2 regions of the Weizmannia sp. FSL K6-3076 genome follow, and region 2 is predicted to be linked to the other one. Evidence: a T-box and tRNA genes for the amino acid it is inferred to sense, from the RefSeq annotation. Region 2 holds a T-box; the other holds one or more tRNA genes.
The links. A T-box is a leader RNA that pairs with one kind of tRNA and senses whether it is charged. The one in region 2 lies ahead of trpS (tryptophan--tRNA ligase), so its partner is inferred to be a tRNA-Trp.
Positions count from the first base shown of each region.

Region 1: it encodes a tRNA-Trp, which carries the amino acid that the T-box ahead of trpS (tryptophan--tRNA ligase) is inferred to sense. The anticodon was not compared.

Region 1 is NZ_JBBOWU010000001.1:2,544,789-2,552,352, forward strand. Features, by position in the region: gene NSS95_RS12190 (hypothetical protein) at 1-71, opposite strand, end outside; gene NSS95_RS12195 (DMT family transporter) at 200-1,084, opposite strand; gene NSS95_RS12200 (zinc-dependent alcohol dehydrogenase family protein) at 1,495-2,622, opposite strand; tRNA gene NSS95_RS12205 (tRNA-Leu) at 3,010-3,091, opposite strand; gene NSS95_RS12210 (LLM class flavin-dependent oxidoreductase) at 3,209-4,228, opposite strand; gene NSS95_RS12215 (hypothetical protein) at 4,368-4,520, shown strand; gene NSS95_RS12220 (DUF421 domain-containing protein) at 4,603-5,067, shown strand; tRNA gene NSS95_RS12225 (tRNA-Leu) at 5,310-5,391, opposite strand; tRNA gene NSS95_RS12230 (tRNA-Cys) at 5,401-5,474, opposite strand; tRNA gene NSS95_RS12235 (tRNA-Gly) at 5,480-5,554, opposite strand; tRNA gene NSS95_RS12240 (tRNA-Gln) at 5,558-5,629, opposite strand; tRNA gene NSS95_RS12245 (tRNA-His) at 5,637-5,712, opposite strand; tRNA gene NSS95_RS12250 (tRNA-Trp) at 5,721-5,794, opposite strand; tRNA gene NSS95_RS12255 (tRNA-Tyr) at 5,803-5,884, opposite strand; tRNA gene NSS95_RS12260 (tRNA-Thr) at 5,893-5,968, opposite strand; tRNA gene NSS95_RS12265 (tRNA-Phe) at 5,973-6,048, opposite strand; tRNA gene NSS95_RS12270 (tRNA-Asp) at 6,069-6,144, opposite strand; tRNA gene NSS95_RS12275 (tRNA-Met) at 6,157-6,230, opposite strand; tRNA gene NSS95_RS12280 (tRNA-Val) at 6,240-6,315, opposite strand; tRNA gene NSS95_RS12285 (tRNA-Glu) at 6,327-6,401, opposite strand; tRNA gene NSS95_RS12290 (tRNA-Ser) at 6,415-6,504, opposite strand; tRNA gene NSS95_RS12295 (tRNA-Asn) at 6,509-6,583, opposite strand; rRNA gene rrf (5S ribosomal RNA) at 6,590-6,705, opposite strand; rRNA gene NSS95_RS12305 (23S ribosomal RNA) at 6,987-7,564, opposite strand, start outside.
Region 2 is NZ_JBBOWU010000001.1:1,003,322-1,010,885, forward strand. Features, by position in the region: gene NSS95_RS04475 (YjbA family protein) at 363-1,115, shown strand; gene trpS (tryptophan--tRNA ligase) at 1,152-2,144, opposite strand; T-box leader at 2,206-2,448, opposite strand; gene NSS95_RS04485 (DUF3899 domain-containing protein) at 2,561-2,899, opposite strand; gene NSS95_RS04490 (peptide ABC transporter substrate-binding protein) at 3,305-4,975, shown strand; gene opp3b (oligopeptide ABC transporter permease) at 5,104-6,036, shown strand; gene opp3C (oligopeptide ABC transporter permease) at 6,033-7,052, shown strand; gene NSS95_RS04505 (ABC transporter ATP-binding protein) at 7,071-7,564, shown strand, end outside.

The DNA.
Region 1 (7,564 bases), 1.5 Mb from region 2:
ATTCCTAGATTTGGCAAGGATGCTGACAGCTTTGGCAAAAATTTAAATACAAGGGGATTATAAAAATCCAAAGAAAAGCTTGCACTTGAAAACTGATTCAATGTATAGAAAAGACAGAATCGCATTTTCGAAGTTCTTCTAGAGCTTACTGACAAAGTGGGGACAAACGCAGAAGCGGATTCGTTCAGCAAGCCCCAATTTATACTTGTCTTTGTGTTGCCGGGTCTTCCTGTCTGTTTTTTCTTACTGTATAGGAGACAGCTAAAAAGATGATGGCGATGCCGGCTGCCTGCATATAGGACGGTGCGAAACCAGTGATGAAAATATCAAGCAAAATGGCAACGCACGGATCAAGATAAGAAAGGGCTGAGATGACGGACGTGCGCAAAAATCGGATGCTGCCATAAAACAGCAAATACACGATACCGGTATGGATGACACCTGTCAGCAAGCTGAATGTCCAGTTTTCGGGAGTGAGCCCAGTGTATTTTGAAAAGTCGACAAAAGGCGCCAGCATGATGACCCCGATGAATGTTTGCAGAAACGTGACGAGGTATGGACTTGCCTGTTTGATCCTTGTGCCGATCATCACTGTACCTGCATAAAAAATCGCCGCACAAAATGCGTAAACCGACCCAACCAGGAGAACGTGGCTGAACGCAGAGGAAGCTGTTACGGTAATCATGATGGTGCCGATAAAGGCCGCCAAAGTGGCAAGCAGTCCGCCCCATTGGAATTTTTCCCGGAACAGCGTCCAACCTGCAACAAGCACAATGAGCGGAGCTGTATTGTAAATGGAAATCGCGGCGGTGACAGAAGTTTTTTCAAACGCCAAAAACAAGAAAAGCCAGTTGATGACAAGCGTAACACCTCCGCCTAAAATAAAGAGCATCTCTTTTATACTCCAGCGCTCTTTTTTGTACTGGCCGGTCGCAAGCCAGTAAACGGCTAAGATCGCTGAAGCACTCACACAGCGGACGAAAACGAGTTCCAGTGCGGGCAGGCCCGTATACTTAGAGAAAAATCCGATTGAACCAAAAATCACCATGGAGATGCTTAGTTTTAAAAATGCCGGTTTATTCATGAAAGTAATCCTTCTTTTATGTATAAAGTCGTATTTTCAGTATAATTTGTATTGAAAAAATTGTAAATAAAAGGCCTGGCACTTTGCGTGGCGCCAAGCCTTTTGTAGACCACGTATACGACCCTGCCGCCATCCTCCTCAAAGCGGATGCTGACGGAATCCTATATTTCTCCTCAAACCATTTGCGAATCGCTGGATTCAGTCAGGAAATCAAAATTTTTGCCGTTTTATAAAATGAACAAAATATTCCAGCCCTGTTATCTGCTGTACCAAGTCGTCATCATGCAAATGGGTGCTCGGACTTGATGTAAATACTTAAGTTCATTTCTAGTTGCTTGATCTCTTCTTTATTGTGTTTTAACATGGCTGCCACTTTATCGGCACGGGGCACCTTTTTTGGCAATCATCTTTTAGTCGAACCGAATCATGATTCTAGATGAATCCCCTTTAGCCAATTTGTCGAAACTCTCATTTATCTCATCCAAAGAAATGACATCACTTACCAATTCATCCACTGGCAAGCGGCCGTTTTTAAAAAGCCGGATATAATTTGGAATATCCCTTTCTGGAACACAGCTACCGATATAGGAACCTTTTAGCGTCCGTTCCTCAGCCGTCAGCGTTACATAAGGGAAAGAAAAATGATGTTTTGGATCCGGTAGTCCTGTCGTAACGGTTGTGCCACCGCGCTTGGTGATGGCGTATGCCGTTTCCATCGCCGGGACTGCACCTACCGTCTCAAAAACAGTATCCAGTCCCCCGCCAGTTGCTTCACGTATTTTCTCAACAACATCTGGATCTTTGGAATCAAATACATCTGTTGCTCCAAACCTTTTTGCCAACGCAAATTTATTTTCATTGACATCTACTGCTACTACACGGCTCGCCCCTGCTGATACAGCCCCGATTAATGCGCTTAATCCGACGCCGCCCAAACCGACAACCGCAACTGTGCTGCCCAACTTAATCCGGGCTGTATTCACGACTGCCCCGACCCCCGTAATGACAGCGCATCCAAAAAGGGCAAGCTTTTCAAACGGAACGTCTTTTTCAATTTTAATCAAAGAACGACGGGACACAACAGCATATTCTGAAAAAGCGGATACGCCGAGATGGTGCATGATGTCTTCACCATTTGCATGCAGCCGGATGCCGCCTCCTGGTAAAGTACCTGCCGCGTTTGAAGCCGCACCCGTTTCGCATAATGCAGGGCGTCCCTCCTTGCACGGCAGGCATTCGCCACAGCTTGGTACAAACACACAAACAACATGGTCACCCGGCGCAAGATCCGTCACACCTTCACCGGTTTTCACCACTTCACCGGCAGCCTCATGCCCAAGAGCCATCGGTAAAGGCCGGGGTCTGCTGCCATTTATAACAGACAAATCCGAGTGGCACAAACTGGCCGCCTTCATCTTGACAAGCACTTCTCCTTGTTGCGGTTCATCGAGTTCCAATGTTTCAATTTTAATCGGTTTGCTTGCTGCATATGGCATAGCAGCACCTGATTCCCGTAGTACAGCAGCTCTGATCTTCACTCTCACCCATCTCCTCTGAAATTCGTTATGTATCAGCGCACTTGAACGGTTTTCAAAGCCTACGAATATCACTTATATGCTTTGTTTTCGGCGAATTGGGATTGCTGAACAAATCTGGAACGCCCGGAACTAGCTGATATGCTTCATAGCCTTGATAAGTATAGTGATTTGTGTTTAGATTCGCTATTATTAAATTCTTTATTTTATTTTACGACTGAATAATGAAAAAAACAAATAAGCAGCCTTTAGTAAATGCAAACCGAAATTCATCCCTTTCCTTCTGCCCTTCACCGATTGAAGAGAGTGACTTCTGCCGGAAAATGAAAAAACGCTCCTTACTAGATTATAAGGAACGTTTTACCGAAAAACTGAAATGTGATCTTTTGATACCGGTGGTCGGGGTCGAACCGACACTCCCGAAGGAACACGATTTTGAGTCGTGCGCGTCTGCCAATTCCGCCACACCGGCATGATCCTATGAATCGCAAACAAAGCTGTTTGTTATGTCACTTTTATAATTATATCCAGATCGTAAAAAATGTCAATAACCATTTTGCGAAAAAGGGAAGCAAAACAGCTCCCCTATTCACGCATGATCTTCCTTCAGTTCACTTAGGATCTCATAAGACCGCAGCCGCTCTTCATGGTTGTAAATATGCGATACAAACATCAACTCATCGACCTGTGTATCATCCAAAAATTCTTCCATTTTCTCTTTGATTGTCTGTTTTGAACCGATAAAAGCATATTCAAGCTGACGCAATGCCGCTTCTTTTTCAAACGGAGTCCAAATCCCGTTCATGCTATCGACAGGCGGCTGCAGCGTCTGCGATTTTCCACGGATAACGCCGAGGAAAAACTGGTACAGGCTTGTTGCGATCCTTTCTGCTTCTGCATCTGTGTCAGCTGCTACGCCATTCACACACGCAATCACATATGGCTTTTGCAAATACTTGGACGGTTTGAAGTTCTCCCGATAAAGGTATAAAGCATCAAACAATTGCGCTGGTGCAAAATGGCTTGCAAACGAAAACGGCAGGCCGAGCCTGGCAGCAAGTGTGGCACTGTATGTACTTGACCCAAGAAGCCAAACCGGAACATCCACCCCTTCTGCCACGACGGCCCGTGCATACGTCCTGCGTTCTTTATCCGAGAGAAAATAGTTCATCAGTTCTTGGACATTATCCGGAAAATCCATTTCCCCGCCCCTTAAATTCCTTCTGAGCGCCGCAGCTGTCAATTGGTCTGTACCCGGCGCACGGCCAAGGCCGAGATCAATTCTGCCTGGATAGATGGAACCCAGTGTTCCAAACTGCTCAGCCACGACAAGCGGTGCATGATTTGGAAGCATCACACCGCCAGACCCGACACGGATGGTTTTCGTCCCTGCCGCTATATACCCGACTAAAACAGCCGTTGCAGAGCTGGCTACTCCCACCATATTATGGTGCTCCGCGAGCCAGTATCGTTTGTAGCCCCAATTTTCAACATGCTGTGCGAGGCTTAGGCTATTTTTAAACGAATCTGCCGGTGTCTTTCCAGATAAAACGGGGATCAAATCTAAAACCGAAAATGCAACGTCATTCAACTTTTTTTGACTACCCATTGTCCGCTTCCTTTCCTTCTACTCGTGAAGATAGATCTATTGTAAAATAACAGATTCCCAAAACAAAATGATTTGCCTAACCTGTCCGGTGTATCCCAATGATGAGAACGTTCGTTTACGACACTGATTTTAAGGGAAAATGCAATTAAAAAATCCTTATGAACGATCGGGGCGTGGATTTTCTTCCGATACAGGTTTTCTTTTTCCTATAGAAGCAGCAGAAAGAGCATTGGTATCCAAACTGCATGAAGTTGGCGAAGTGAAAAATAGAATGCTTGCTGAAGCAGTATAAACAGTTGGATTAAGCGTTGGAAAGCCCCGTAAAAGTGAGCATTCGAGAGAAAACTGAACGTCATTGAAGGAGGGGTTTAGCGATGCAAATTGGCATGGACTTATTAAAATTGATCATGGGCTTTCTTGCGCTCATTTTTTGTCTAAAATGTACTGGCGCCAAAAGCATTTCAAACCTTACGCCAATCGACTTCATCTGGAGCATTATGCTGTCTGAAATCGTCGGCAACGGCCTTTATGACCCAAGTGTAAAATGGTACTACATTCTTGCGATGCTTTCTGTTTGGGTCATCATTAAAATCATTTTTGACATCCTCATTTACCGCTATGATAAACTGGAAAAATTCCTTATCGGGGATAAAACGCTGATGATCGATAAGGGAAAAATTAACAAAGTCGTACTGAAAAAAAATAAAATTGATATGAACCAACTGACGGAGTTATTGAGAAAGCAAGGTGTATTTTCACTTGATGAAATTGACCAGGCTTATCTTGAAAAAGATGGGACGGTTACGGTGAAAAAAAGAAAAGACAACCCTAGTAAATAGTAGGCTGCCCAGCTCTTGTTCTCATTATAAATAGAAAATTTAAGATAGTATTTTCAAACATTTCTTATAAGATCAATTCCCTTTTTGTACAAGTTAAATTGCTGTAGATACCCACAAGTGTACGTTTTCAAGCAGCCACTTAAATTGGGCTCGGCTTCAATAATATAATTGCAATAAAAAAACGCTTCTCTTTATCTTGAGAAGCGTTCCGTTTGGCATCAGCTTTCAATGTGATGCTGTTATACCGGTGGTCGGGGTCGAACCGACACTCCCGAAGGAACACGATTTTGAGTCGTGCGCGTCTGCCAATTCCGCCACACCGGCACAATATGATGGAGGCGGCAACCGGAATCGAACCGGTGATAAAGGTTTTGCAGACCTCTGCCTTACCTCTTGGCTATGCCGCCATCAATGGAGCGGAAGACGGGATTCGAACCCGCGACCCCCACCTTGGCAAGGTGATGTTCTACCACTGAACTACTTCCGCATACTGGGCCAGCTGGATTCGAACCAGCGCATGACGGAGTCAAAGTCCGTTGCCTTACCGCTTGGCTATGGCCCAATAAATATGGGGCGGATGGTGGGAATCGAACCCACGAATGCCGGAGCCACAATCCGGTGCGTTAACCACTTCGCCACAACCGCCATCATAATGGCAGGGGCAGTAGGAATCGAACCCACACTGGAGGTTTTGGAGACCTCTGTTCTACCTTTAAACTATGCCCCTTTAAAAAATGGAGGGGGACGGATTCGAACCGCCGAACCCTGAGGGAGCGGATTTACAGTCCGCCGCGTTTAGCCACTTCGCTACCCCTCCATATTGCGTGGTGCCGGCCAGAGGACTTGAACCCCCAACCTACTGATTACAAGTCAGTTGCTCTACCAATTGAGCTAGACCGGCCAAATGGTGGCTCGGGACGGAATCGAACCGCCGACACAAGGATTTTCAGTCCTTTGCTCTACCGACTGAGCTACCGAGCCACAATTATGTAAAATGTAGATGGCGGTCCCGACGGGAATCGAACCCGCGATCTCCTGCGTGACAGGCAGGCGTGATAACCGCTACACTACGGGACCTTTATATGTAAATTGCGGGGGCAGGATTTGAACCTGCGACCTTCGGGTTATGAGCCCGACGAGCTACCAGACTGCTCCACCCCGCGATGATAAAATGGTGGAGGATGACGGGATCGAACCGCCGACCCTCTGCTTGTAAGGCAGACGCTCTCCCAGCTGAGCTAATCCTCCAAATATGTAAATGGTGACCCGTACGGGATTCGAACCCGTGTTACCGCCGTGAAAGGGCGGTGTCTTAACCGCTTGACCAACGGGCCATATGGATCATGACGGAGAGCAAGGGATTCGAACCCTTGAGACAGCTTTTAGCCGCCTACACGATTTCCAATCGTGCTCCTTCGGCCTCTCGGACAGCTCTCCATAATGGCTCCGCAGGTAGGATTCGAACCTACGACCGATCGGTTAACAGCCGATTGCTCTACCACTGAGCTACTGCGGAATACAAGCCCGGCAACGTCCTACTCTCGCAGGGGGAAACCCCCAACTACCATCGGCGCTGGAAAGCTTAACTTCCGTGTTCGGGATGGGAACGGGTGTGACCTTTCCGCCATCGCCACCGGACCTCAATGACAAAAATCATTATAACAAAGTTTTCGTTTCTTATCAACAGGAATTATGTGATTCCCTGAAAACCGGATGGGAGAAAAAACTGTAAACGGAGAATGCATTTCTGCTACTAACTTTGAGAATTGTCTAGCTCCAGCGCCTATCGGCTAGCGTATTTCTACGCTTTCTCCCTACGATAAGTCAACATCGGCTCGATACCTCGCCGTGTTTCCTTTATCTCAGTCGAAAGCTCCGAAATCCGTACGCCGATGAGCGAGCGCCCTTCACTTTTCTATTTGGTTAAGTCCTCGATCGATTAGTATCCGTCAGCTCCACGCGTCGCCGCGCTTCCACCCCGGACCTATCAACCTGATCATCTTTCAGGGATCTTACCAGTATAAACTGTGGGAAATCTCATCTTGAGGGGGGCTTCATGCTTAGATGCTTTCAGCACTTATCCCTTCCGCACATAGCTACCCAGCGATGCCTTTGGCAAGACAACTGGTACACCAGCGGTGCGTCCATCCCGGTCCTCTCGTACTAAGGACAGCTCCTCTCAAATTTCCTGCGCCCGCGACGGATAGGGACCGAACTGTCTCACGACGTTCTGAACCCAGCTCGCGTACCGCTTTAATGGGCGAACAGCCCAACCCTTGGGACCGACTACAGCCCCAGGATGCGATGAGCCGACATCGAGGTGCCAAACCTCCCCGTCGATGTGGACTCTTGGGGGAGATCAGCCTGTTATCCCCAGGGTAGCTTTTATCCGTTGAGCGATGGCCCTTCCATGCGGAACCACCGGATCACTAAGCCCGACTTTCGTCCCTGCCCGACTTGTAAGTCTCGCAGTCAAGCTCCCTTATGCCTTTACACT
Region 2 (7,564 bases):
AGATTGGGAGAGCAGGGTATCTTTTTAAAGCAGAGCCTTTATCCTTTCCGACTCACCGGGGGAGGGAGAGCAGAGCGTCTTTTTAAAGCAGAGCCTTTATCCTTTGCGACTCACCGAGATTGGGAGAGCAGAGCGTCTTTTTAAAGCAGAGCCTTTATCCTTTCCGACTCGCCGGGGGTGGGAAAACGAAGCGTCTTTTAAAGCAGGCCTTCTTCCTTTTCGACGCGGTGGGATTGGGGTTCTTCTTTTTACAAGCGAAGTGCAATCTTTATTTTCTACACAGCGGAATCCGGAAAAGAAGGAATAATTTAACTGCCCCCTGCCTATACTGAATGACAAACAGAGTATACGGGGGGTTATCCATGCTGTATCTTCACGATATATGGGTCAACTGGTTCGAGGGGGAGGAAAACAGTTATAATGTCTGCCCATTCCATGAGTGGCGGAGGGACGATGTGATTGAACTGCTGGACCAGGTGCCGCTTTTATTTGTGGACACGCTTTTATACGAGTACATTGAAAACGATTTGGCTGAACTGCCGCAAACTTTGCTGAATGATGTTTTCCAGAAGGCGGTTTTGCGCAAAAACCATGAACGAATCCAGCTGGAATATTGTTTTGTCGTGACGGATGGAAAAGGGATTTTGGCGGTGGATACGATCGGCTATACGCTACCGATCCGCAAAAGCCGGCTGATTCCGAGGCAGGAACAGCTTGTCTATGAAATGATCGAAGGGCATGAACCGGTGTCCTATCCGTTTGAAAACCGCAGCAATCCGAAAGAACATCATATTTTATCCCCGTCGCCGGAGTGCATGCAGGGGCTGACAAGAAGGGAACGACAATTAAAGCAGCTGTTATTTATGGCGCTCGACCAGCTCTATTCCTCGAAAAATACGGCGGAAGTGCGGTACTGGTATACAGAGTGGTGCCCGGAGCAGTATGAACACATCCAGTTTATGCCTTTTGAAGATGCGTGGGAGCGGCTTTATGCAGAAACAAAAACAGGCTGGTCCAAAAAGCATGAACAGTTGTGCGAAAATATGATCAAAGGGCAGCCTTTTTTTGAAAAACTATGGGAACTGGAACACAATGAAAAAAGCGAACTGATGTAAAAACGAGTTGCGAAACCTCCGCAACTCGTTTTTTTCTTAATGGCGTTTTTTTCTGCCCAATCCCATCGCATTTTCCATTTTTCTCAGCATATTTCCGGCTACAATACTGGCTTTTTCCGCGCCTTCATCTAAAATCCGGTCCAGTTCCTCCGATTCAATCAGTTTATAATACCGTTTTTGGATCGGGGCCAGCCCTTCATTCACTACATCAACGAGATCCGCTTTAAACGCGCCATAGCCGACGCCGTCATATTTCCGTTCCAGCTCTTCAATGGTCAAGCTGCTGAAGTTGGAATAGATGTCGAGCAAATTGGAAATGCCCGGTTTCCGCTCTTTGTCGTATTTGACCACGCCTTCTGAGTCTGTAACCGCGCTTTTAATCTTTTTGTCGACCAGTTTCGGGTCATCAAGCAGCGAGATAAATGCTTTTTTATTCGGATCGGATTTGCTCATTTTTTTCATCGGGTCCTGCAGCGACATAATCCTTGCTCCGGAATTGGAAAGCTTAATATCCGGCAGCGTAAAAATTTCGAGGTAACGTTTATTGAACCTTTCCGCCAAATCCCTTGTCAGCTCGAGATGCTGTTTCTGGTCCTCACCGACCGGCACAAGATCCGTGCTATACAGTAGAATATCAGCGGCCATGAGCGGCGGGTATGTGAGAAGCCCGGCCGATACGCTTTCTTTCCCTGCAGATTTGTCTTTAAACTGCGTCATCCTTTCCAACTCGCCGACATAGGCAACGCATTGCAGCATCCATGCGGCCTGGGCGTGCGCCGGCACTTCCGACTGGATAAAGAGCGTCGCTTTGTTCGGGTCAATGCCGACTGCCAGATAAAAAGCGGCAAGGCTCCTGATGTTTTTGCGGAGTTCAAGGCGGTCTTGCGGGACGGTAATGGCGTGCTCGTCAGCAATGCAAAAATAGCAATTAAAGCTGTTCTGCAATTCCACAAACTGCTTCATTGACCCAAGATAGTTCCCGATGTGGATCGTTCCACTCGGCTGAATAGCTGAAAAAATCGTCCTCATTTTTTCTTCCTCCTAAAGCATGGATATTTTTCCAGAAAAATAAAAAACCCATTCAACCAAAATTAGGGACGAATGGGATAAATCCGCGGTGCCACCCTAAGTGCCCGGCAATACGGGCCGCTTAGTTCCAATGCCAATTGGAGCCTGGTTAACGCAAGGCGTACGCCGGAAACTAATGAGGCGGCCGCCCGTTCATCTCCGGAGCTCGAAAGCCCATTCCACCTGCAGGCATGTTTGTTTCCACCAGCCACAAACTCTCTGAAAAGCCATAAACAGATGTACTCTTCTTTTTCATCGCTTCTATATACCAGTATCATTATAATGAAAAGATGGAAAAATGTCAAAAACCGCTGTCCGCCAAGGCCCATTTTATGTAGGATTCCGTCTTTGCCTGATCGTTTTAAACGGCCAGCATTTTATGACGAACTTTGCAGAAAAAGGGCGATGGCCATCAGCACCATCATGGACACCCCGGTAAGAAAAGGCATGGAAACACGCAAGGTAACCAGCTTCGACAGCGGGCGGACGTCCTCCTCGTTAAATTTAGAAGACATTCTTTGAAAACCGTAAACAAACGCGTCAAAAAAACCGGTCCGCGCCATGAAAACCGATGCGGCAAAAAGAATCAACAGTGCCCCGATCGTAAATGAAGTATTAATATAGCTAAGCAAATCGATCCGCTTATACACCAAAAAAGAAAAAAACAAAACAAGCAACTGGGAGGCCAGCAACCAGCAGACAAGCTTTTTGAACATACGCTCACCTACAAAATGATTTTCATTCATTATACAGGAACAAAAGAAAAGATGAAATAGCGGAAAATCTAAACCTAAATTAAAGTTAAATTAAATTTATTAAAATTAATGAAAAAATTATAAATACAACGGAACGCGGAAGTTAAGCGTTTGTTAACGCTTTCAAACAAAAAACATTGTTAAAAAACCTACCAAAGTTTATTTATTTTAATAGTTTTATTTATAATTTTTTTAACCATTTGTAAGGGGTTACAATATTGAGATGACAATATCTTTTTGGTTTATTACTCCTTTTACGTAATTAAAAAAGATTAAAAAAACATGTACAAGAAAGTGAAATGTTAGTATAATTAAATTCGAAAAGTCACTAGCTTTTCAGAAAAATAAAAAAAGGGTGGTTAGCTGATGAAGAAGTCAAAATTTTATGTGTTTATGACGCTGGCTTTTGCCCTGTCGCTCGTCCTCGGCGCATGCGGCGGCGGAAGCAAAAACAGCAGCTCAGGTTCAAGCAGCGGTTCATCCAAAACCAAGCAAGTGCTGAATATGGATGAAACGGCTGAACTTCCGACAGGGGATCCGACACTTGCAACGGATGCGGCAAGCTTTACCGTTTTCGGTAATACAATGGAAGGCCTTTATGTCGTTGGGAAAAATGATGAGCTGAAACTCGGGATTGCGAAAGAAGAACCGACAGTCAGCAAAGACGGCAAAACGTATACATTTAAGCTCCGTAAAGACGCAAAATGGTCAAACGGTGATCCGGTTACAGCAAAAGACTTTGTTTACTCTTGGCAAAGGGCTGTGAATCCGAAGACAGGGTCGCAATATGCTTATATGTTCTTTGGTGTCGTTAAAAACGCTTCGGATATCAATGCTGGCAAAAAAGATCTAAGCACTTTAGGGGTAAAAGCGATTGACGATCATACATTGCAAGTCCAGCTTGAAAAACCGGTTCCTTACTTAAAATCATTGCTGGCTTTCGGCACATATTTGCCGCTCAACCAAAAATTTGTTGAGTCAAAAGGCAGCAAATTCGGGACAAACAGCGACAATATGCTGTTCAACGGCCCGTTCGTATTAAAAGACTGGAACGGCACAGGCTTGACATGGAAATACGTGAAAAACCCGAATTACTATGACAAGAAACATGTGAAACTGAGCCAAATCAATGTTCAGGTTGTAAAATCGCCAAGCACAGGCGTCAACTTGTACAATACGGGCAAAATCGACCGGACTGTTTTGAGCGCCGAATATGCGAAACAATATAAAAATAACAAAGAAGCTGTGACAAATCCGGAGTCAAGCGTTTTCTACTTCAAATACAATGAAGTTAGAAACGGAAAGAAAACCGCTTTAGCAAACAAAAACATCCGGATGGCACTGGCGATGGCTTATGATAAAAAATCGTATGTCGACACGGTCTTGTCTAACGGTTCGATTCCGGCAAACGGGCTCGTGCCGAAAGACTTTACAAAAGATCCGAAAAACGGCAAAGATTTCCGTACGGAATCGGGTTCTTACCTCCAGTATAACCCGACAGAAGCAAAAAAATATTGGGAAAAAGGGTTGAAAGAACTCGGCAAGAAGAACTTAACGCTTGAAATTCTCGGTGATGATACAGATAACGCAAAAACAACAGGCGAATTCTTCCAAAACCAATTGGAAAAGAATCTTCCTGGGTTAACGATCAAACTGAAAAACGTACCATTCAAAAACCGTTTGCAATTGGATACAAACCAAGATTATGACATCCAGGTTGCCGGTTGGAGTCCTGACTACAAAGACCCGATGACCTTCCTCGACTTGTTTGTAACAAACGGCGATAACAACAAATCCGGCTATTCGAATAAAGAATACGATAAGCTGATTGATGAAGCGAAGAACAAATACGGCAATGATCCGGAAAAACGTTGGCAAATCATGCTGCAAGCTGAAAAAATCCTGATGGACGATGCGGCGATCGGCCCGATTTATCAACGTGCTACATTACGCCTTGTTAAACCGTATGTAAAAGGGATCGAGTACCATACATTCGGGCCGGATTACACGTTTAAAGATGCATATGTGCAAAAGTAAGAAAACTGCATGACCTCAATTAAAAAGGTAAAAGAGAGTATTTTCTTTCCGAAATACTCTCTTTTCACCGTTAAGAGGATTTTTATGTGAAAAATTTAAACATTCCTTTTCTTTGGGAGGTGTCACGTGTGACGAAGTACATTGTGCAAAGGATTATTTATTTGTGCATTACCTTATTAATTATTGCTTCTTTTACGTTTTTCCTGATGAAATTTTTGCCGGGGACCCCGTTCCGGAACCAGCAAAAATTATCACCGGAACAGGTTCATATCCTGAACCAGAAATACGGGCTGAATGAATCTTTGCCTGTCCAGTATAAAAATTATATGGTGAATTTGCTGAAAGGGGATCTCGGCGTTTCTTTCCAGTTTGACAACCAGCCGGTTACGCAGCTGATTGTGGAAAGGATGGGTCCGTCCTTGCAGTTGGGGCTTCAGGCCATGATTGTCGGCACGTTAATTGGCATATTACTAGGCGTACTGGCGGCAATGTTTCAAAACACATGGATTGACTACGGAAGCACATTTCTTTCGGTCCTCGGTATATCCATTCCCTCGTTTGTATTTGCCGCAGTCCTGCAATATGCGATAGGCGCGAAACTGCAATGGCTGCCGGTTGCAGCTTGGGATGGGTTCGCCTCTTCCATATTGCCCACGATTGCGCTCGCTATTTTTCCGGTTGCAACAGCTGCACGGTTTATGAGAACGGAGCTGATTGAAGTGTTCGGTTCCGATTACATTACGCTGGCGAGAGCAAAAGGGAATTCTTACGGGCAAATCGCCTTTAAGCACGCGATCCGGAACGCGCTGATTCCGCTTATTACGGTGCTTGGGCCGCTTGCCGTTAACTTGATGACCGGATCGATGGTTGTGGAACAAATTTTTGCTGTTCCCGGGATTGGCGAACAATTTGTTAAATCCATTCAAATGAATGATTACCCGATTATTATGGGGACAACCCTCTTTTTCTCATTCCTGTTAGTTTTGATTACATTAGTTGTCGACATTTTATACGGTGTCATTGACCCGAGAATTCGATTGGCCGGGGGGAATAAATCATGAACAACAACGTAGAGACATTGCCGAAAGAATTATTTGAACCCGCAGCCCCGGATCGCGAACAAAGTGAGTTGATCGCCAAACCGCAACTGTCCTTTATGCAGGATGCATGGATGCGGATCCGCAAAAACAAAGGCGCGGTTGCCAGTCTGTTTGTGATTGTGATTTTAATTTTGATGGCGATTATTGGGCCGCATCTTTCCAAATCGGGTCCGTACGCACAAGATACTTCCAGGGCGAATTTGCCGCCAAGAATTCCTGTGATTGAAAAGCTCGGCATTTTTGATGGGTCCCAGACGGTTGGCGGGCAAAAAGTGAACATGTATGAACAAAACCATATTCATACGTATTACTGGTTCGGCACGGATGCCCTCGGCCGCGACTTGTTTGCAAGGGCATGGCAAGGAACGAGAATTTCCTTATATATTGCCTTCCTTGCGGCGTTGATCGATATGCTCATCGGCGTTTCTTACGGCCTCATATCCGGATACAAAGGCGGGCAGGTCGATAACGTGATGCAGCGGATTATTGAAATTTTGTCCGGTATTCCGAACTTGATTGTCGTGATTTTAATGCTTTTGATCTTTAAACCGGGAATCTTTTCGATCACGATTGCGATGGTAATCACCGGCTGGCTGAATATGGCACGGGTTGTTCGCGGCCAGGTGTTAAAGCTGAAAAATATGGAGTATGTATTGGCGGCAAAAACACTTGGCGCTTCGAACATGCGGATTTTATTTAAACATCTGCTCCCGAATTTGACCGGGGTGATTATTATCAATACCATGTTCACCATTCCAAGTGCAATTTTCTTCGAAGCCTTTTTAAGTTTCATCGGGATCGGGCTCCAGTCCCCGGCTGCATCGCTCGGGACATTGATTGAAGACGGTTATAAGACATTCCAGTTCCTGCCGTATTTGATGGCAGTGCCGGGCACGATTATTTGTTTGCTGCTTGTCGCCTTCAACCTGCTGGCAGACGGTTTACGTGATGCATTTGACCCGAAAATGCGCGATTAAGAAATGAGGTGAAGCCGAATGGAAAAGATTTTGCAAGTGAAAGACCTGAATATATCCTTTCACACTTTTGGCGGTGAAGTAAAAGCGATCCGCGGTGTGAGTTTTGATTTATATAAAGGGGAAACATTGGCCATCGTAGGGGAATCCGGTTCAGGAAAATCGGTGACGACGAAATCGATTATGCGACTGTTGCCTCCTAACAATTCGGAAATCAAGTCGGGGCAAATCCTGTTCGGCGACGTCGACATTGCCAAAGCGTCAGAAAGAAAGATGCAATCGATCCGTGGGAAAGAGATTTCAATGATTTTCCAAGATCCGATGACGTCTTTAAATCCGACCATGACAATCGGGAAGCAGATTATGGAGCCGCTTTTGAAACACCAGAAGATGCATAAAAGTGAAGCAAAAAAACGTGCCATTGAGCTTTTGAAGCTTGTTGGCATCCCGAATGCGGAAATCCGTGTCAAACAGTATCCTCACCAGTTTTCCGGCGGGATGCGGCAAAGGGTCGT